DNA from 4 places in the Streptomyces sp. NPDC050439 genome. Region 1 is predicted to be linked to each of the others. Evidence: riboswitches for the same ligand, from Rfam matches in the RefSeq annotation. Region 1 holds a riboswitch; each other region holds the start of a gene.
What was found. Region 1 has a riboswitch for thiamine pyrophosphate ahead of thiC (phosphomethylpyrimidine synthase ThiC). Riboswitches for the same ligand answer to the same signal wherever they lie in the genome.
Positions count from the first base shown of each region.

Region 2: another riboswitch for thiamine pyrophosphate. It lies ahead of thiO (glycine oxidase ThiO); the one in region 1 lies ahead of thiC (phosphomethylpyrimidine synthase ThiC).
Region 3: another riboswitch for thiamine pyrophosphate. It lies ahead of thiM (hydroxyethylthiazole kinase); the one in region 1 lies ahead of thiC (phosphomethylpyrimidine synthase ThiC).
Region 4: another riboswitch for thiamine pyrophosphate. It lies ahead of AB0I66_RS37740 (thiamine ABC transporter substrate-binding protein); the one in region 1 lies ahead of thiC (phosphomethylpyrimidine synthase ThiC).

Region 1 is NZ_JBFAJT010000006.1:249,416-254,476, forward strand. Features, by position in the region: gene AB0I66_RS25640 (metallophosphoesterase) at 1-79, shown strand, start outside; gene AB0I66_RS25645 (hypothetical protein) at 261-1,136, shown strand; gene thiC (phosphomethylpyrimidine synthase ThiC) at 1,208-2,989, opposite strand; TPP riboswitch at 2,982-3,135, opposite strand; gene AB0I66_RS25655 (YibE/F family protein) at 3,207-4,586, shown strand; gene AB0I66_RS25660 (SsgA family sporulation/cell division regulator) at 4,682-5,061, opposite strand, start outside.
Region 2 is NZ_JBFAJT010000003.1:437,395-442,455, reverse strand. Features, by position in the region: gene pknB (Stk1 family PASTA domain-containing Ser/Thr kinase) at 1-22, opposite strand, end outside; gene AB0I66_RS15015 (thiazole synthase) at 114-908, opposite strand; gene thiS (sulfur carrier protein ThiS) at 915-1,142, opposite strand; gene thiO (glycine oxidase ThiO) at 1,139-2,335, opposite strand; TPP riboswitch at 2,333-2,445, opposite strand; gene AB0I66_RS15000 (FAD-dependent oxidoreductase) at 2,630-3,796, shown strand; gene AB0I66_RS14995 (Rv2175c family DNA-binding protein) at 3,862-4,227, shown strand; gene thiE (thiamine phosphate synthase) at 4,314-4,964, shown strand; gene metF (methylenetetrahydrofolate reductase [NAD(P)H]) at 5,054-5,061, shown strand, end outside.
Region 3 is NZ_JBFAJT010000010.1:94,488-99,548, forward strand. Features, by position in the region: gene AB0I66_RS35035 (ASCH domain-containing protein) at 187-597, opposite strand; gene AB0I66_RS35040 (hypothetical protein) at 876-1,256, shown strand; gene AB0I66_RS35045 (helix-turn-helix domain-containing protein) at 1,483-2,451, opposite strand; gene AB0I66_RS35050 (peptidoglycan-binding protein) at 2,751-3,257, shown strand; TPP riboswitch at 3,799-3,924, shown strand; gene thiM (hydroxyethylthiazole kinase) at 3,918-4,751, shown strand; gene thiE (thiamine phosphate synthase) at 4,955-5,061, shown strand, end outside.
Region 4 is NZ_JBFAJT010000011.1:241,030-246,090, reverse strand. Features, by position in the region: gene AB0I66_RS37745 (iron ABC transporter permease) at 1-832, opposite strand, end outside; gene AB0I66_RS37740 (thiamine ABC transporter substrate-binding protein) at 928-2,022, opposite strand; TPP riboswitch at 2,095-2,212, opposite strand; gene rlmN (23S rRNA (adenine(2503)-C(2))-methyltransferase RlmN) at 2,262-3,368, opposite strand; gene AB0I66_RS37730 (AAA family ATPase) at 3,799-5,061, shown strand, end outside.

The DNA.
Region 1 (5,061 bases):
CGGACTGGCCATCGCCATGGACGGTGGCGTGACCATGGCCGGAAAACTGCTGGTCTGCCAACTGCCCCTGGATAACTGAGCGTTCGCCGGGCAGGCGCAGCACTACAGGATCACGCTGGCCAGGGGGTCTATTTCTGGAAACCCCCTGTCACCGCGTGCCTTCACGGCTCTACCATCGGCTTATCCGTAGCAGGCTCCCCTCCGTTTCTGCCCGACGGCTCGCACCCATGCGAGCCCCAAGCCCTACGGAGCATCGGGGGATGCACATGAACAGCGCTCCACACCTGCTCAATGAGGACCGCCCCGAGTACGAGCGGATCCTCGATGAGGCGCTGCGCACGGCACCAAGTCGTCCTGATCTCGCCGCAGTGGGCGAGCGGCTCAATCCCGAGCAGCTGCGCACCATGGCCCTGAACGCCACTGCGCTGATCACTGCCGCCGCCACGACCGAGTACACGCACTATGTGAAGGTCCGCGAGGAACTGCGCGAAAGCGGATCTGCCGCACCATCCATGCGGGAGCGGAGCACCGAGGGTCCGGCGGAAGCCGGCTCCGGAGGCCTCGGTCTCGCCACCACGATGGGGGAGGTCACCACCCAGGCATCGGGGGCGGGGGCCATCGCCGTCGTCGCGGTGCTCGCACCGGTCCTCGCCGGGGCGGCCGCCGCGATCTTCCTGCTCGTCGGCTACATCCTGAAGATGCTCAACCCCGAGCCCGCCTTCGCGGAAACCCTGCTCACCGCGGGGTGGCTGTTCGGCGCGCTCACCGCAGGGGGCATCCTGATCGCCGCGATCGGCCTGCTCCTGACCGCCCTGCGCAACGGCGCCACGTCGCTCCAGGCCGGTTCGCACGGAGAATGGAACGAGGAGGTGGTTCGCGCCAGGGAAGCCTGGGGCGAGGCACTGATGGAGCGCGGCGTCCTGCCGTTCCTGCGGGAGGCGCTCGCGGACCCGGGGGCGGCGCACGCGGCGCGTACACCGTCGTCGGACCCGGGCAGCCGCATGCCCCAACTCGGCTACAACAGGCCGGGGTTCAGCAGCCCGGAGGGCGGCCCGGCGGCGGGACCGCGCCCGAGCTTCTCGAGTCCGGATTTCTCGAGCCCGGACTTCGGCGGTCCCGACCACAAGCCGGAGTAGTACGCGACGCTGCTTCGGGCGGGCGCGATGCCCGCCCGAAGCGCGGCGCGAACCACTGTTCAGTCGGCTGCTCAGTCGGCGATGGGCAGGTACACGCGGTTTCCCGCTGCCGCGAACTCCTTGGACTTCTGGTCCATGCCCGCCTCGATCTCGTCCTGCGTGCCGCCGTGCTCACGCCGGATGTCGTGCGAGATCTTCATGGAGCAGAACTTCGGCCCGCACATCGAGCAGAAATGCGCCGTCTTCGCGGGCTCCGCCGGCAGCGTCTCGTCGTGGAACTCCCGTGCCGTGACCGGGTCGAGGGCCAGGTTGAACTGGTCCTCCCAGCGGAACTCGAAGCGGGCGTCCGAGAGCGCGTCGTCCCAGTCCTGCGCGCCCGGGTGTCCCTTGGCGAGGTCCGCCGCGTGGGCCGCGATCTTGTACGTGATGACACCGGTCTTCACGTCGTCCCGGTTGGGCAGGCCCAGGTGCTCCTTGGGCGTGACGTAGCAGAGCATCGCCGTGCCCCACCAGCCGATCATCGCGGCGCCGATGCCGGAGGTGATGTGGTCGTACGCGGGTGCGATGTCGGTGGTCAGCGGTCCGAGCGTGTAGAACGGCGCCTCCTCGCAGATCTCCTGCTGAAGGTCGATGTTCTCCTTGATCTTGTGCATCGGGACGTGTCCCGGGCCCTCGATCATGGTCTGTACGTTATGACGCTTGGCGATCGTGTTGAGTTCCCCGAGGGTGCGCAACTCGGCGAACTGCGCCTCGTCGTTGGCGTCCGCGATCGATCCCGGCCGCAGCCCGTCGCCGAGGGAGTACGTCACGTCGTACGAGGCGAGGATCTCGCAGAGCTCCTCGAAGTTCTCGTAGAGGAAGCTCTCCTTGTGGTGCGCGAGACACCAGGCTGCCATGATCGAGCCGCCGCGCGAGACGATGCCGGTCTTCCGGTTGGCGGTCAGCGGGACGTACGGAAGGCGCACGCCCGCGTGCACCGTCATGTAGTCCACGCCCTGTTCGGCCTGCTCGATGACCGTGTCCTTGTAGATCTCCCAGGTCAGCGCCTCGGCCTGGCCGTCGACCTTCTCCAGGGCCTGGTAGAGCGGCACGGTGCCGATGGGCACGGGGGAGTTGCGCAGGACCCACTCGCGGGTGGTGTGGATGTTGCGGCCGGTGGACAGGTCCATGACCGTGTCGGCGCCCCACTTCGTCGCCCAGGTCATCTTGTCCACCTCCTCCTCGATGGAGGAGGTGACCGCGGAGTTGCCGATGTTGGCGTTCACCTTCACCAGGAACTTCTTGCCGATGATCATCGGCTCGATCTCCGGGTGGTTGACGTTGGCGGGGATCACCGCGCGGCCCGCGGCGACCTCCACGCGCACGACCTCGGGGTCGAGGTTCTCGCGGATCCCGATGAACTCCATCTCGGGCGTGATCTCGCCGCGGCGGGCGTACGCGAGCTGCGTCACCGCCTGGCCGCCGCGCCCCCTGCGCGGCTGGCGCGGGCGGCCGGGGAAGACCGCGTCGAGGTTCTTCAGGCCTCCGCGCGGCGAGGTGTGCTTGATGCCGTCGTCCTCGGGGCGGGGCGGGCGGCCCACGTACTCCTCGGTGTCGCCGCGGGCGATGATCCAGTTCTCCCGGAGGGGCGCGAGGCCCCTGCGGACGTCGGTGTCGACGGATTCGTCGGTGTACGGCCCCGAAGTGTCGTACAGGGTCACGGCCTTGCCGTTGGTGAGGTGCACCTGGCGGACCGGCACCCGCAGATCGGGGCGCGAGCCCTCGACATACGCCTTGTGCCAGCCGATGGACTTCCCGGCCTCGTCGCCCTGGTTCTGCGTCGAGGCAGGCGTGCGTGCGTCCGATGTGGTCATGAGACCTACTCCCTACGCCGGCATTACCCGGTAACAGGTTCGGCGGTCGACGCAGCGGATTCCGTACCTCGTGCACTTCTTGTGCCGATTCGTACGGAGGTCAGCGCCCTCTCAGCCCGGTGCTCCGAGCTCCCGCGATTGCAAAGGTGGCTCCACGCTAGCGTCATGTCGGGCGCGCTGAACAGAGGGCCCCGTCCGTTCTTGCGATGATCGGGCAGTGACCACCACACAGCCGCCGTCTCAGCCGCCCGTCCCGAACCGCCCTCCGGACCCGCACGGGCACTCCCACAGCCATGGTCCGGCCGCACCGGTCTCGAAGCATCTGCGCAAGGTCATCGCCGCCGTGCTGATTCCTTTCGCCACGGCGGTGGCGGTGGGCCTCGTGGTGCTGTGGCCCGGTGGCGCGCCGGGCCATGAGCGCACCGGAGTCGGCTTCGACCGGCAGACGCAGTCGGCCGACGTGACCAAGGTGCAGGAGCTGCCCTGCAAGGACGTGAACGCCTCGCAGACCCCGCCCAACGGCGACACCTCCACCGCCGAGGGGCAGTCCGCCGAGTCGCGCGCGAAGGGCGTCTGCAAGAAGGCGACGATCGAGGTGACCAGCGGCAAGGACAAGGGCCGCACCTTCACCGAGATCGTCCAGCCGGACTCACCGCGGCAGTTGCGCCAGGGCCAGCAGGTGGTGGTCGCCTATGAGCCCACGGCCCCCGAGGCGTTGCAGTACTCGGTCACCGACGTGAACCGGAAGTTCCCCATGGCGCTGCTCGCCGGGATCTTCGCGCTCGTCGTCGTGGCGGTGGGACGGCTGCGCGGCGTCATGGCCCTGGTCGCGCTGGCGTTGAGCTTCCTGGTCCTGACGTTCTTCATCCTGCCCGCGATCCTGCAGGGCTCGAACCCGCTGGTCGTGGCGGTGATCGGGGCCAGCGCCATCATGCTGATCGCGCTCTATCTGTGCCACGGCCTGACGGCGCGTACATCGGTCGCGGTTCTCGGCACGCTGATCTCCCTGCTCCTGATCGGACTGCTCGGCTCGCTCTTCATCGGCTGGGCCTCGCTGACCGGCAACACGGACGACAACACCGGCCTGATCCACGGTCTGTACCCGTCCATCGACATGAGCGGCCTGCTGCTCGCGGGCGTCATCATCGGCTCCCTCGGCGTGCTCGACGACGTGACGGTGACGCAGACATCCGCGGTCTGGGAGCTGCATCAGGCCAATCCCACGATGGGCTGGCGCGGTCTGTACGGCGCCGCCATCCGCATCGGCCGCGACCACATCGCCTCGGTCGTCAACACCCTGGTCCTGGCCTACGCGGGCGCCGCGCTGCCCCTGCTGCTGCTCTTCTCCATCGCGCAGAGCAGCGTGGGCACGGTGGCCACCAGCGAGCTGGTCGCCGAGGAGATCGTGCGCACCCTGATCGGCTCGATCGGCCTGGTCGCCTCGGTGCCGGTGACGACGGCGCTCGCGGCCCTGGTGGTCTCCGCGGACCGCACGGCCCCCATGAGCCGGCCGGTGACCACGGCCGGACCCGGGAGCGGCGCCGCCCCCGCCCCCAAGCAGAGCCGCGGCGGAAAGGGCCGCCGGCGCAAGGCCTGAGCGGCGAGGCCTGGTCGGCGATGCCCCGGGTCGCACCGGCCGATGCCACGAAATGCATCAATCTGCCGTACGGCTGCGTCTCTTGGCCTCGGAGGTCAGCCCGCGCTCTGCTCCTCGGCGAGGATCCGGTCCAGTGCCTCGTCCAGGTGTGTCTCGAAGTCGGCGAGCGCCCGCTCCTGCCCCAGCGGAACCAGCTTGTCCGTACGGTCGAGGAAGGCGAGCAGGGGCGGAATCCCCACCCGGAACAGCGCCTGGTCCACGCCGACCTGGAGCCGGATGAGCACCTCGTCGAGCAGCTCGGGATCGGTGGGAACGATGTGCACGTCCCCGTCTCCGCACGCCTCGCCCACCCCGTCGACCAGCAGCTCGCGGCCGAAGGCCCAGGTGACGGGTGCGTCTCCGGGGAGGTGGAAGGTCAACCGGACGGCGTAAGGATCGCCGGTCTCATAACGCAGCTCCACCGGGATGCGGAACG
Region 2 (5,061 bases), on a different contig from region 1:
GGTCCTGAAGGGTCGTGTCCACGCAGGGAGTCTACGAGCCACCACCGACACCGTTGCCCGCCCGGGCACGCTCGGGCCTCGACTGCAGCCGAGCTGTGACAGGCGGGCGGCGCTCAGAAGGCGGGCCGCTCCGGGTCGAGCCGGGCCATGCCTTCCACGGGCGATGACGCCTCGGCGAAGTGCCGCCGGGGGATGCGCCCGGCCCGGTACGCGAGCCGCCCCGCCTCGACGCCGTGCCGCATGCCCTCGGCCATCAGGACCGGCTCCTGCGCCCGCGTCACGGCCGAGGCGAGCATCACACCCGCGCAGCCGAGTTCCATGGCGAGGGTCGCGTCGGACGCCGTCCCCGCGCCCGCGTCCAGGATCACCGGAACGCCCGCGCGCTCGACGATCAGCTGGAAGTTGTGCGGGTTGCGGATGCCGAGTCCGGAGCCGATGGGGGAGCCGAGCGGCATGATCGCCGCACAGCCCACGTCCTCCAGTTTCCGGGCGAGCACCGGGTCGTCGTTCGTGTACGGGAGGACCGTGAAGCCGTCGTCGACGAGGATCTCGGCGGCGTCGATGAGCTCGATCGGGTCGGGCAGCAGGGTGCGCTCGTCCGCGATGACCTCCAGCTTGACCAGGTCGGTGCCGAGCGCCTCCCGCGCGAGCCGGGCGGTCAGGACGGCCTCGCCCGCGGTGAAACAGCCCGCCGTGTTCGGCAGGACGCGGATGCCGAGCCGGTCGAGGACGGAGAGCACCGAGCCCTGCACCCCGGGGTCGAGGCGGCGCATCGCGACCGTCGTCAGCTCCGTGCCGGAGGCGACGAGGGAGCGTTCCAGGACGTCCAGGCTCGGCGCACCGCCCGTACCCATGATCAGGCGGGAGGAAAGGGTGAGCCCGCCGATGACGAAGGGGTCGTCTGCCATGTCGGTTCAGCCTCCTTGGACGGCGGTGAGGACCTCGACGCGGTCCCCGTCGGTGAGCGGCGTGGTGGACCACCGCGCGCGCGGGACGACGGTTTCGTTGAGGGCGGCGGCGACCCCGGACGGGGCCGCGGTCAGGGTGGCGACGAGGGCTTCGAGCGTGGTGCCCGCGGCCACGTCGCGTGCTTCTCCGTTGACGGAGACGGCGGTGACGGCTGTGTCGGACGGGAGAGTCATGCGGGCTGCTCCAGGAAACGCTGCGTGAGGGGGCCGCGGACGAAACGCAGGGGGGTGAACCCCCGTGCCTCGTCCGGCAGTTCCCCGGTGGTCAGGGAGTGCGCGAGCACGTCGCCGGTGACGGGCGTCAGGAGGACGCCGTTGCGGTAGTGCCCGGTGGCCAGCTGCAGGCCGGGGAGCGCGGTCGGGCCGAGCAGCGGCGCGTTGTCGGGGGAGCCGGGGCGCAGGCCCGCGCGGGTCTCCGTCAGCGGCAGTTCCGTGATGCCGGGCACGAGCTCGTGGGCGTCCCGCAGCAGCTCGTACACGCCGCCGGCCGTGACCGTCGTGTCCCAGCCGAGCTCCTCGCTGGTCGCGCCGACGACGAGCTCGCCGTTCTCGCGCGGCACCAGGTAGACGTGGCTGCCGCGCACCACGGCGCGCACGGTGCGGCTCAGGAACGGCGCGAGACGCTGCGGCACCGTGAGCCGCAGCACCTGGCCCTTCACGGGGCGCACGGGCGGCAGGACGCCCTCCGGCACCCCGGCGAGGCGCCCGCTGAGGCTGCCCGCGGCGAGCACGGTCTGGCCGGCCTCCAGGGCGGTGCTGTCGGCGAGGACGACTCCGGTGGCCCGGTCGCCCGCCACCGAGAGGCGCTCCGCCCACGCGTGGTGGAGGACCACGCCGGCCCGCTCGCAGGCCACCAGGAGCGCCGCGGCGAGCCTGCGCGGGTCGACCTGGTGATCGCCGTCGACCCGGAGGCCGCCCCGGACGCCCGGCGCGAGCATCGGTTCGAGGCGGCGGCACTCGCGGCCGCTCAGCCATTCCGACGTGAGCCCCGACTGCTGCTGAAGGGCGTGCAGCTCCCGCAGATGGGCACGGTCGTCGGAGTCCAGCGCGACGGCGAGCGTGCCGCACGCGCGGTAGCCGAGATCGCGGCCGCTCGCCTCCGCCAGCTCGGCCGCGAAGTCGGGATAGCGCCGCGCGGAGGCCAGATTCAGGCCGAGCAGCGTCTGCTCCCCGTAGTGCAGCTCGGTGACGGCGGCCAGCATGCCCGCGGCGACCTGCGCCGCGCCGCCGCCGGGCTCGGGGTCCACGACCGCGACGGACAGGCCGCGCTGCGCCGCCCGCCAGGCCGTGACCAGGCCGATGATGCCGCCCCCGACGACCAGGACGTCGGTCGTGTGCGTCGTACGGGGTGGTGTTCGTGGATGCATGGGTGTCCAGCCCCTCCCTTCGCCGGCATGACCCGGATCAGGTTCGTACGGTCGGAGGCCGTCCAGCCTCCCTCTCAGCCCGGTGCGTCCGGGCTCCCGCGAGTGCTCTGCACGGCAACCCTAGCCCTTGGTGCCCCGGGGCAGGTAGGGCAGCTCCGCGGTCACGGGCTGTGACGGTGTGTCAGAGATCTCGCCGTCGCGCCCTGAGGCGCGCCTCGTCCGCCGTCCTAGAGTGATCGGGTGAGTGAGCAGCGGAGGCAGGAAGAGCGCAGGGTCGTCGTCGTGGGTGCGGGGATGGCCGGGGTGCAGACCGCCGTGGCCCTGCGCGAGCAGGGGTTCGCCGGTGCGGTCACCGTGATCGGCGCGGAGCCCCACCAGCCGTACGACAGGCCGCCGTTGTCCAAGGCCGTGCTGCTCGGCAAGGCGGAGGGCTCCGCCTTCGACATCGACTTCGAGGCGCTCGGCATCGAGCTGAGCCTGGGCCGCGAGGTCACGGGGGTCCGCCCCGCCGAGCACGAACTGGACACCGCGACGGGGCCCGTTCCCTACGACGCACTGGTCATCGCCACCGGAGCCGAACCGATCGTGCTCCCCGGGGTCTCCGGAGTACCCGGCGTCCACCTGCTGCGCACGCTCGACGACGCCGAGCGGCTGCGGCCCGTGCTCGCCGGGCAGCACCGCATCGTGGTCGTCGGCGCGGGCTGGATCGGCGCCGAGTTCGCGACCGCGGCGCGCGAGGCGGGCTGCCCGGTCACGGTCGTCGAGGCCGCGGAGCGTCCGCTCGCCGGGGCGCTGCCCGCGGAGGTCTCCACCCCGATGACGGCCTGGTACGCCGACTCCGGGACCGAACTGCGCACCCACGCGCGCGTGGACCGCGTCGAGCCCGGCAGCGTCCACCTGGCCGACGGCACCCGGCTGCCCGCGGACGCGGTCGTCGTCGGCATCGGCGCACGCCCCGCCACGGGATGGCTCGCGGACTCCGGCATCACCCTGGGCGCCCACCGGGAGATCCTCGCCGACGACCACCTGAGGACGTCACAACCCGATGTGTACGCGGTCGGCGACTGCTCCTCCTTCCCTTCGGGAAGGTATGGCGAGCGTCTGCTCGTCCACCACTGGGACAACGCGCTCCAGGGCCCGCGCACGGTGGCCGCGAACATCATCGGCGAGACCCCTTCGGCGTACGACCCCGTGCCGTACTTCTGGTCGGAGCAGTTCGGCCGCTTCGTCCAGTACGCGGGACATCACGCATCCGCCGACGAGCTGGTGTGGCGCGGCGACCCTTCGGGCGCGGCCTGGAGCGTGTGCTGGCTGCGGCAGGGGGCCCTGGTGGCCCTCCTCGCGGTGGGCCGCCCCCGGGACCTGGCACAGGGCCGCAAGCTGATCGAGGCGGGCGCCAGGCTCTCCGCCGAGCTGGCCTCGGACCCCGCGGTTCCGCTGAAGAAGGCACTGCTGGCGTAGCGGTGCCACCGTCACCGGGGGCCTCTGCCCGGCCGCTGTCGGTGCCCGGCGATACCCTTGTTCCCGTGACCGAGATTGACGCAAAGACTGATGCTCTCGTCCCCGAGTGGCTCCACCTTCCCGACATCGCAGAAATGCTCGACGTCGAGGTGACGCGTGTTCGCCAGCTGGTCAAGGAGGGCCAGCTGATTGCCGTACGCCGTGGTGAGAACCGCGCGCTTCAGGTGCCGGCCGCCTTCATCGACGGCGACAAGGTCGTCAAGGGCCTGACCGGCACCCTGACGCTCCTGAAGGACGACGGCTTCTCCGACGAAGAGATGCTGGAGTGGCTCTTCACTCCCGACCCGACCCTGCCCGGCACCCCCGCGCAGGCCCTGAGCGAGAATCGCGGCACGGAGGTGAAGCGCCGCGCCCAGGCGCTCGCCGTCTGACCGAAACGGAAAACCGTTGCGTACGGGCCGCGGATCCCCCGGGGACACGCGGCCCGTAGGCCACCGACGACCGGGGGGACCTTTCCATGGCCACCAAGCCTGCCCGCGCGCAGCTCGCCGACGCCCGCCTCTACCTGTGTGTGGACGCCCGCAAGCGCCAGGGAGACCTCCCGGAGTTCCTCGACGCCGTCCTCGCCGGCGGCGTCGACATCGTGCAGCTGCGCGACAAGGGCATGGAGGCGGCCGAGGAGCTGGACCACCTCCAGGTCTTCGCCGACGCGGCCCGCCGGCACGGCAAGCTCCTCGCGGTGAACGACCGCGCGGACGTCGCGCACGCCATCGGCGCCGACGTGCTGCACCTGGGCCAGGGCGACCTGCCCGTCCCCGCGGCCCGCGCCGTCCTCGGCCAGGACGTCCTCATCGGCCGCTCCACGCACGCCGACACGGAGGCCGCCGCCGCGGCGACGCAGGAGGGCGTGGACTACTTCTGCACGGGGCCCTGCTGGCCGACCCCCACCAAGCCCGGCCGGTACGCCCCCGGACTCGACCTCGTCCGGTACACGGCCTCGCTGGGCACCGACCGCCCGTGGTTCGCCATCGGCGGCATCGACGCGGGCAACCTCGACGAGGTGCTCGAAGCGGGCGCCCGCCGTGTCGTCGTCGTGCGGGCCATCACGGAGGCGGACGATCCGGGTGCCGCGGCCGCCGAGTTCGCGAAGCGGCTGCGTACGGCCTGATCGGCGATCTTCGGCCAACCTTCGGCGACGCTGTCCGCAGGGTGGACGGGGATTGGCCGGTAGCGGTGCCCCGTAGCTAATCTGCCCGTATGGCCCT
Region 3 (5,061 bases), on a different contig from region 1:
GTGGCTGCGGAGGGGACAGTGTCCCCGGGCCTCACCTATAGCCCATGGGGAAGATCGTTCGGCTGAAGCCCCATGGAGCCTTTCGCCGAGAGGCGACCGCCCTCCGCGAGTCACGCTCCACGACCCCGGCTGGTCTCCCCCGTCCAGTCGGGGTTGTGGGCGCCAGGCGGGCGTGCCACGCCAAGCTCATGCCATTCGAGGTCGAAGCTGATCGGCCAGTGGCGATGGGCTGGCGAGGCGAAAGGCAAGGCACACCAGGAGCGTGTCGTCGTCGACAGGAGTGCCCATCTGGCTCCAGAAAGCCTGGTGGCCGACACGCCATTGCTCGAGTGAGGCATCGCCCTCGCCTTCGGCCTGTGCGTGCGTCCAGGTGACCTCACTGAAGGGCCTGACCTCTACCCCGGTGATCTCGATGGTCGCGATCGAATGGCCTGAGTCGTCAAGGAGGGCCAGCCGCTCTCCGACGTACTCCAGCCCCTCGGTCTCCGCACGGTACTCAGCGAGCAGCCCCGTCGTCGCGACCTTGGATTCGGCCAGCACGAGTGAGTTCAACCGCTCGCGTACCCTCCCGGCGGACCCCAGTTCCATCGCTCGCATGCCGTTCACTCGCGGCCACACTGGCTCGCCCCCTTGCCTTGTACGCGCAGCTCTCCGGCATCCACGCTTTGGGAGAGAGTAGAAATGCCGGTGTACGGCGGGCAACTCAGTTGTGGCGCAACCACCATGAGGGCCGGTGGGTATTGTCGGCGCCAAGTAGCCGCAGCGGGCGCGAGTTTGACGCTGTGTAGGCGTTGGCTTGATCTTGTCTCGGCCCCGATGAAAGAGTGTTCTTGCACGTTTCCTCCCACACGTTTTCGCAGACAGGAACGTTTGTCATGAGCACTCTCAGTTTCGCCGGAAAGTCATCCGTCGCCCTCGCCTTGGCCTGCGCCGCCACGTTGCTGATGCCGGCCACTCCGGCCGCCGCCTCGGACTGGGACCGCAACTGCTACAGCATCTCGGCCCCTTACAAGGGCATCAGCGAGATCATCGGCAAGGCCGGCAAGACCCGCAGCGGCTGCACGGACGCCACGATATCCCTGCAGCGCCACCGCTGGTACGGCTGGGAAGAGATGGACTGGACCCCGCTTGAGAGCGGCACCAAGTTGGCCTATTGGCACTGCACGGGCTCTGGCACCTACACCTACAAGACGGTTGTGGGCGTCGACTCCAACCTCGCCACCTACGAGAGCGCCGAACGCCGCCTGACCTGCTGAAGTCGCCCGGCGGACCGGCGAGGTGGCCAACAGGGGTGCGGGGTTGTCGAGGGTGCGGCGCCGCCAGCCACACCCGGTCCGCCAGTACAGCCGCCAGATACAGCCGCGCTGCACATCGCCACCACGGTGCACCAGGTCCGCGAGCTGTGTTGGTCCGCTCGGCAGATCTTGGGCCGAGACCGAACACCCAAGGTCGGTCGAGCGCAACACGGCCACGCGTAGACCATCACCCGGAGGAGCGGGGGCGGTTCTGGTCGCGCCAGGCCCGAGGCGAGATCCCGTACGCCTGCTTGAACACCTTGCTGAAGTGGGTCGCCTCTACGAAGCCCCAACTCCGCCCTATCGCCGCGATGGTCCGCAGCCGTCCGTTCGGATCGGCCAGCTCGCGCCGGCATGCGGCCAGGCGGCGGGTGCGGATCCAGTCCCCGAGACGGATGCCCGACCGGGACAGCACCGCGTAGAGGTGACGTACGGAAATGTTGTGTGCAGCGGCGATCCGTGCCGCCGACAGCTCGGGATCACGCAGGTGCTCCCGGATGTATTGAGTGATGCGCAGGCTGAGTGTCGCTTCCAAGGGTGCTCTGGCCAGGGTGGAGTTGCCGTGCTGGGTGGTCAGGACGGCACGGAGGAGTTCGACGCTGGGTTCCACCACGGCGTCGGCGTGCCTTCCCTGGTGCAGTTCGTCGCTGACCGCCAGTTGGGAAAAGTAGGTGAAGGCCAGACGCGCAACGAGGCTGTCGGACCCCAGCGGAACCGCGGTGACGTCTCGTAGCAACCGGTCGGGGAGCGCGAGCGCCGCGCGGGGAAAACGAATGAAGCGGTAGTCGACTGCCTCGTCGAAGATATGCGTGTAGGGATCGATCGATTCGTAGACGGCGAATTGTCCGGGCCGCAACAGGCACTCACGCCCGTTCTGCACCACCAGACTGCTGCCCGTCATCTGCACACCGAGAGTGACGGCCGGCTCCTCGTCCTTACGGGCAAGCCGCTCCGTTCGACGGAGTGTGACCGCGGTCGCCTGCGCCGCGCAGATCCTGACGGCCCCCGCGGCGGCGAGCCCGATGCGAACGGAGATGCCCTCAGCCGGAGGACGGTGGTCGATGTCGACCGCCACCATGGATTCCCACACCGCATTCCGGATCACTTCCTCCCGGTCCCGCGGCGGTATGAACGCGGTGTCCAGGACCGGGCTCATGAGAGAGACCTTCGTCTGCCTCGGGCATCAAGCCAACCTGACAGTGCCTCTGCCCGTTCCCCCACAAGTCCCCCCTAGACACGGACCGTTGCCGAAATCAGTCTGGCCGGATTCCCTCTCGCCGCGCAACGACTTCCGCGGACACAAGCAGGGTCCTCACCTGATGCGGCGTCAAATCGAGGCTGTGCACAGCTGACAAGGTTCCCTGCACGGATGACAAAGTCCGAAGGTCACGACGACCCTATGGTCGTTGGCGAGGCTGTCACTGAGACGCCATCACCGACCAGAAGGGTCGCATCGTGCAACGTGTATCAACGACGCTCCGCATGCGGATCGGAGTGTTGGGGGCTCTGGCTCTCCTCTTCGCGGCCGGCCTGACGGCCAGCCCGATGATGACTGCGCCGGCCCATGCCGCCTACGGTCCGTGCAACACGACGGTGAAGCGCACCGATGGGTTGGGCAGTGGCGGCAACCCTGGCAATCACTACAAAATCCCCGCGCGCACCGGCAACGGTCTGAGCTGCTACATGGAATATCAGACGGGCAGCTCGAACGCCGTGACTGCGCTGCAGAGGGCCATCGTCTCCTGCTACGACGGCACCTACGCCGCCAGGCGAATCATCGACACCGGAGGAGCCGACGGAGACTACGGCGCCGGCACCGAGGATGCCGTTCGGTGGCTTCAAGCGAACCGCCTCGGCGTGAGCGCCGACGGCGACTACGGGCCGGCGACCCGTGAACAGATGCGGTGGCCGCTGTATACCGAGGGCGGCACCTACATCGCCTGCCTCCAGCCCCCTTTCTAACATCAACACAACGTCTGTCGACGCCGACCTCTGCGCCTGAGGCCGGCGTCGACGTCTGCCGTGCCGGCCACTCCCGTAGGTACTGGCACACGTAACGGATCTGGCTGTCGGTCCGAAACCGGGCGGTGGGACTCTGGCCGCCATCCTCATCTCGGCTTGCCGTCAGACAAGTGGGTCGTGCGCTCACCTTGCGGCGTGGACGACGAGGAGGTTTTGCTCTCCGTCGAAGACGCGGGCGAGAGCTTGCCCCTCTCGCCGGCCTTCGCCGAACAGGCCCCGCTGATCGACGTGAACGACCAGCACGTCGTGACGGTCGACGACATCCGAGATGCCCCGACCGTGAATCTGAGCGTGGCCCTGCGCAGGTGGTGGGCTCCCTGTGGTGCTTTTAACACGCACTTGCGGCATCAGGCGATACCCATGGACAAACCGGACCTTGTGACCCAAAGAGATCGCCAGCTCCGCTCCCCCCAGCAGAGCCGTGTCCTGCCGCGTTGTGCCCCAAGGGCGGACTCCCGTTCCCAAGGGAGGTACATTGCCTAGTGACCACCGCGGGAGCTCGGGAGTAGCCGGGCTGAGAGGGCGGACGGGACTTGCTCCCCTTTCCGCCGACCGCATGAACCTGGACCGGGTAATTCCGGCGTAGGAAGAGTGTTGACGATGGATGCTGCCTCCGTACCTGCCCAGAACGGCCCTGCCGTTTCCCGTGATGCCGCGGCGGACGTGATCGCGTCGCTGCGGGCCTCCGCGCCCCTTGTGCACTGCCTGACCAATGTCGTGGTGTCGCAGTTCACCGCGAACGTGCTGCTCGCGGCGGGGGCTGCCCCCGCAATGGTGCACAGCGCGGAGGAAGCCGGAGCGCTGGCCCGGGTGGCCGGGGGTGTCCTGGTCAACCTGGGGACGGTGACGTCCGTGACGGCGGAGGCGATGCGCGTCGCGGTCAAGGAAGCGGCCGCGGCCGGGCGCCCGTGGGTGCTCGACCCGGTCGCGGTCGGTCCGCTGCCCTGGCGCACAAAACTCGCCCACGAACTCCTGGAGAGCGCACCTCCAGCAGTCATTCGCGGCAATCCTTCCGAGATCCTGGCGCTGGACGGCGGCGGCACGGGCGGGCGCGGCGTCGACAGCACGGACGCCCCCGAGGCTGCGCTGGCCGCAGCCACCGCGCTCGCCCGGCGCTACGGCTGCGCGGTCGCCGTGAGCGGCCCGGAGGACGTCCTGACGGACGGGACGCGAGTGGTACGGGTCGCCAATGGGCACCCGATGCTGCCCCTGGTGACCGGAACCGGCTGCTCACTGGGCGCCTTGGTGGCCGCCTGCACAGCCGTCACCGGCGATGCGCTGCTGGCCGCCACTGCCGCGACGGGTCTGCTCACCGTGGCCGCGGAGACCGCCGCCACCCGCTCGGCGGGCCCCGGCACCTTCGCGGTCGCGCTGATCGACGCGCTGCACAAGCTCAGCCCGGATCAGCTCGCCGGATCTCTCAACCTGCGCTGAGCTTGCGGGCGTTGCGGACTTCCGCGGTGAGCGGTCGGCCTGGCCGCCAGCTGCTGAACAGCGCCCGCCCGACCTGAGGGCGACCCACCGACATCAAGTCGGCCAGTCCTCGCAGCCGCACTGCACGTCCCGCTCCCCTTCCCTGCACCTCCCGATGCGTTTCCCGCGCCCTTCCCCGGCCGGGAGACCCCAAGGAGCAACCCATGCGACCACCACTTGACCTGTCCCTGTATCTCGTCACCGACACCCGGCTCTGCCGCGACCGCGGTGTTGCCGCCACCGTGGCAGCCGCTGTCAGGGGCGGTGTCAC
Region 4 (5,061 bases), on a different contig from region 1:
GCAGCGCCCACTGCCCCGCGCCGCGCGGCCGCCGGGCCACGGCGGCGGCGTCGACCAACCGCAGCGCGGTCTCGCGTCGGCGCACGGTCCACGCGTGCACGGCGAGGATCAGGCCGACCGCGGCGAACTGCACGAGCGTCAGGACGGCGGCCGTCGACAGGTCGAGGAGCTGGGCGGTCTGCCGGTAGATCTCGACCTCGAGCGTCGAGTACGCGGGCCCGCCGAGGATCTGTACGACGCCGAAGGAGGTGAACGTGAACAGAAAGACCATGAGAGAGGCCGCGGCGACCGCGGGCCCGAGCGCGGGCAGTGTCACCGTCCGCCAGGCGGTCCACCGCGAGGCGCCGAGCATCCGCGCGGCCTCTTCCTGACGCGGGTCGAGCTGCGACCAGAGCCCGCCGACCGTCCGTACGACGACGGCGTAATTGAAGAAGACGTGCGCGAGCAGAATGGCCCACACGGTCGTGTCGAGCCGTACGCCCCACATCTCGTCGAGCAGCCCGCCCCTGCCGAGCAGCGCGAGGAACGCCGTCCCGACGACGACCGTCGGCAGCACGAACGGCACCGTGACGGCCGCCCGCAGAACCTGCTTGCCCCTGAACTCGAAGCGCGCGAAGACATACGCGCCGGGGAGCGCGATCAGCAGCGTGAGCGCGGTCGAGGCGAGCGCCTGCCAGGTGGTGAACCACAGCACGTGCCGGACGTCGGACTGCCCGATGACGTCCGCGATCCGCCCGAACTGCCACTGCCCGCCCACCTTCAGGCCGCGCGCGACGATCGCGGCGACCGGATAGGCGAAGAAGACCGCGAAGAAGGCGACGGGCACGGCCATCAGACCGAGCCGCGCCACACTCCCCCGCGAGAGCCCCGTACGAGACTGATGAGACTCACGAGACTCACGGGCTTTGCGGGACTTACGGGGCCCCTCTACTTCAGTACGAGCGAGGTCCACGACTTGACCCACTGCTCACGGTTGTCGGCGATCTTCTTCGGGTCCATGGTCTGCGGATCATCGATCTTCACCCCGTGCTTGACGAACAGCTCGGGCAGCTCGACGTTCTCCCGCACCGGGTTCACGAACATGTTGAGCGGCATGTCGCCCTGGAACTTCTCACCGATCAGGAAGTCGAGGAGCGCCTTGCCGCCCTTCTCGTTCTTGGCGTTGGCGAGCAGACCCGCGTACTCGACCTGCCGGAAGCAGGTGCCCTTCGCGACGCCGGTCGGCGCCTCCTTGGGCTGCGGCTTGGCGTAGAGCACCTCGACGGGCGGCGATGAGGCGTAGGAGACGACGAGCGGCCGGTCGCCCTTGGCCTTCTTGCCGCCGGCGGACCCGGAGAACTCCTCGTTGTAGGCCTGCTCCCAGCCGTCGACGACCTTGACGCCGTTGGCCTTGAGCTTCTTCCAGTAGCCCTGCCAGCCCCCGTCCCCGTACTCGGCGGCCGAGCCGAGCAGGAACCCGAGGCCGGGCGACGAGGTCGCGGCGTTCTCGGTGACGAGCAGATCCTTGTAGGCGGGCTTCGCCAGGTCATCGAGGGACTTCGGCGGCGCCAGCTTCTTGTCTGCGAAGTACTTCTTGTCGTAGTTGACGCAGATGTCGCCGCTGTCGACGGGCGTGACGCGATGCTTGTCGCCGTCGACCCGGAACTCCGACTCGACCTTCTCCGAGCCCTTGGCCTCGTACGACTGGAAGAGGCCGTTGTCGAGCGCGCGCGAGAGCAGGGTGTTGTCGACGCCGAAGAAGACGTCTCCCTGCGGGTTGTCCTTCGACAGGATCGCCTTGTTCACGGCGGCGCCCGCGTCCCCGTCCTTGAGGACGTTGACCTTGTAGCCGGAGCTCTTCTCGAACGCCTTCAGCACGTCCTTGGACACGTTGAAGGAGTCATGGCTGACCAGCGTGACGCTCTTGGAGTCGGCGGCGTTGTCGCCGCTGTCGGACGAGCCGCACGCGGAGAGCGCGACGAGTCCGATGGCCGCCGCGACCGCGGTGACCGTGACCTTCTTGGTGGTGCTCACTGAGTTCATTCCTCCTGGAGTGACCAGGAAGAGACGCGGCCCTGCCCGCGGACCGGAGGGGCCGCGGGCAGGGCGCAACAGCTTGAGTGATGACCGAACTTCCTACCCGGAATGACCCGGGCAAGGTTCAGAGGGTCTGCGGCCAACCTGTCCTTGGCTGCCGCACTCTCAGCGCTGTGGCGCTCCCCTGTCGGAATATGAAGATGTGTTCCGGCTATGAAGTTGTGGTCAGTCGTGTTCCGGCCAGACTAACGCTCGGACGCGGCGAGCTGACCGCACGCCCCGTCGATCTCCTGGCCACGGGTGTCACGAACCGTGACAGGCACCCCATGAGCGGCGATGGCGTTCACGAAGGCCTTCTCGTCCTCCGGCCGCGATGCCGTCCACTTCGAGCCCGGCGTCGGGTTCAGCGGGATCAGGTTCACGTGGACGGGCTTGTTCTTGAGCAGCCGCCCGAGCCGGTCACCGCGCCAGGCATGGTCGTTGATGTCCCGGATCAGCGCGTACTCGATGGAGAGGCGGCGCCCCGACTTGGCGGCGTACTCCCACCCCGCCTCCAGCACCTCGCGCACGTTCCACCGCGTGTTGACGGGTACGAGGGTGTCGCGGAGCTCGTCGTCGGGCGCGTGCAGCGAGATGGCGAGGCGGCACTTGAAGCCCTCGTCGGCGAACCGGTGGATGGCGGGCACGAGCCCGACGGTAGAAACGGTGATGCCACGCTGCGACAGCCCGACACCATCCGGCTCGGGGTCGGTGAGCCGGCGAATGGCCCCAGTGACGCGGTTGTAGTTGGCGAGAGGCTCACCCATGCCCATGAAAACGATGTTGGAGAGCCGCGCGGGCCCACCCGGGATCTCCCCGTCCCGGAGCGCACGCATCCCGTCGACGATCTGATGCACGATCTCGGCGGTCGACAGATTCCGGTCGAGTCCGGCCTGCCCCGTCGCGCAGAACGGACAGTTCATCCCGCACCCGGCCTGCGACGAGATGCACATCGTCACGCGGTCCGGATAGCGCATGAGCACGGACTCGACGAGCGTGCCGTCGAACAGCCGCCACAGCGTCTTGCGGGTGGTGTCGTCGTCGCAGCTGATGTGCCGCACCACGGACATCAGCTCGGGAAGCAGCGCCTCCTGGAGCTTCGTACGCGAACCGGCGGGAATGTCGGTCCACTGCTCCGGGTCGTGCGCGTACCGCGCGAAGTAGTGCTGCGACAGCTGCTTGGCGCGAAACGGTTTCTCGCCGACAGCGGCAACGGCTTCCTTGCGCTCGGCGGGCGTGAGGTCAGCGAGATGCCGCGGCGGCTTCTTGGCTCCACGGGGCGCGACAAAGGTGAGTTCTCCGGGTACAGGCATGGTCCATCCAGTGTCGCAGACGGGGGAAGCCGGACCAGGTCACCACCTACGGGTGGCGGTCGCTATTGGTCGTCATTGGCCACTACCGGCCCCTCTTGGACGGCCCCCAGGCGGCCCGGCAGTTTCTAGGCTGAGCTGCGACAACGGCGCCTGAGGGCACGGCTCAGGCTTATGGTCACCGCCCCGTGCCCCACCCACACTGCCGACTTCAACTCCGCTTCCGATCGTGCTCAGTCTCACTCGGCCCCTGCCGTCGTGCCGTCGTGCCGTCGTGCCGTCGTGCCGTGAGCTTGGCTCAATCGTTCCTTTGAGCGCGTCAGATTGGCAGCCTCTTAGCTTCCCGAAATCGACTCTCCGGGCAGCGTACGAAGCTACGCTGAGGCTACGCGCTCTACGAAGCTAGCACCTTTCCAAGATGTGAGGACTTCCCATGACAAGCGAAGAAAGCACGCTCGTCTCTTCTCTGGAGATCCGGGGGCTTTTTGGGAGTAAGTATTTGCACGTTGACCTTACGGGAGAGGATGACATCCGAACTCAGGGACGTCGCCTTTCTCTGCTATACGGGAACAACGGCAGTGGGAAGACAACAGTATTGAAGCTCCTCTGGCACGCGCTGTCACCTTCTGACGAATCGGGACATCGCTCGGAGATCGCAAGTACACCTTTCGAGCGATTCACGATCACTCTCGGTAGCGGTGACGTAATCAATTTCGTCAAGACGAATGGACCAGTCGGCGACTTCACGGTCACGGTGGCCAACAACAAAAAGAGAGTAGTTGAGCAGATTTATAGGGCTCGCGAAGGAAAAGCCATCCCTGTAGCACACGCTCCCGAGCGCTCGGATGCTTTGCAGCAAAAACCGCTGTTCGAAATTGATCCACCCCCCCTCTTGATGCCTGACCATCTTCGGGAAGACGCGATGTCTCAGCAAGTGTGGCGCGAGTCTTACGAGGCGGTAATGGACTCGACGCGAGTCCGCGAAATTCGCCACGACACTTTCGTCAGATACTTGAAGAACCTGAAGGCTGGCCCCTACATGCTGGCTGACGATCGAAGGATTTACGGAGACGACATCGAGCCAAAGGGTAAACGCCGTAGAATCCGATTTCAAGAATTCGATTACGAAGCTGAGGAGGAACGCTCACACGGAGTTGCTGCAGAACTGACGACGGCGTTAAAGCGCTCTGCCGAGATGATCCAACGCATGATCATCAGGGGCAACGTTTCGGGCTCTAGGGGATCAAATAATGTATACCTGGGGATCCTGGAGAAAATCGCAAAGAGCGATCAAGTCGATTCATATGCGACGACGCGCCAGGATCTATCCGACAAACTAAAGGCGATCTCACACAAGACGGAACAGTACAGCAAGTACGGCCTAGTGCCCAAGCTCCGAGAGGATTCTTTCCTCGAAGTTCTTCGGCGTACCCCTGACGAAAAGATTGGGGTTGCCGAAGATGTTTTGCAACCCTTCCTGGAAGCACAGGAAGCCCGCCTGGACGCACTTAGCAGTGTTGCTCGACTCGTAGCTACTCTTTCACGTGAGGTAAATCGTTTCCTCGAAAGTAGTGGTAAGACATTCCGATACAGCACTCAACATGGAATCTCCGTGATCTCAGAGGATGGGCATGTATTGCAACCCGAGAGCCTATCTTCCGGGGAGCGGCAAATTCTCCTTCTGCTACTTAACACG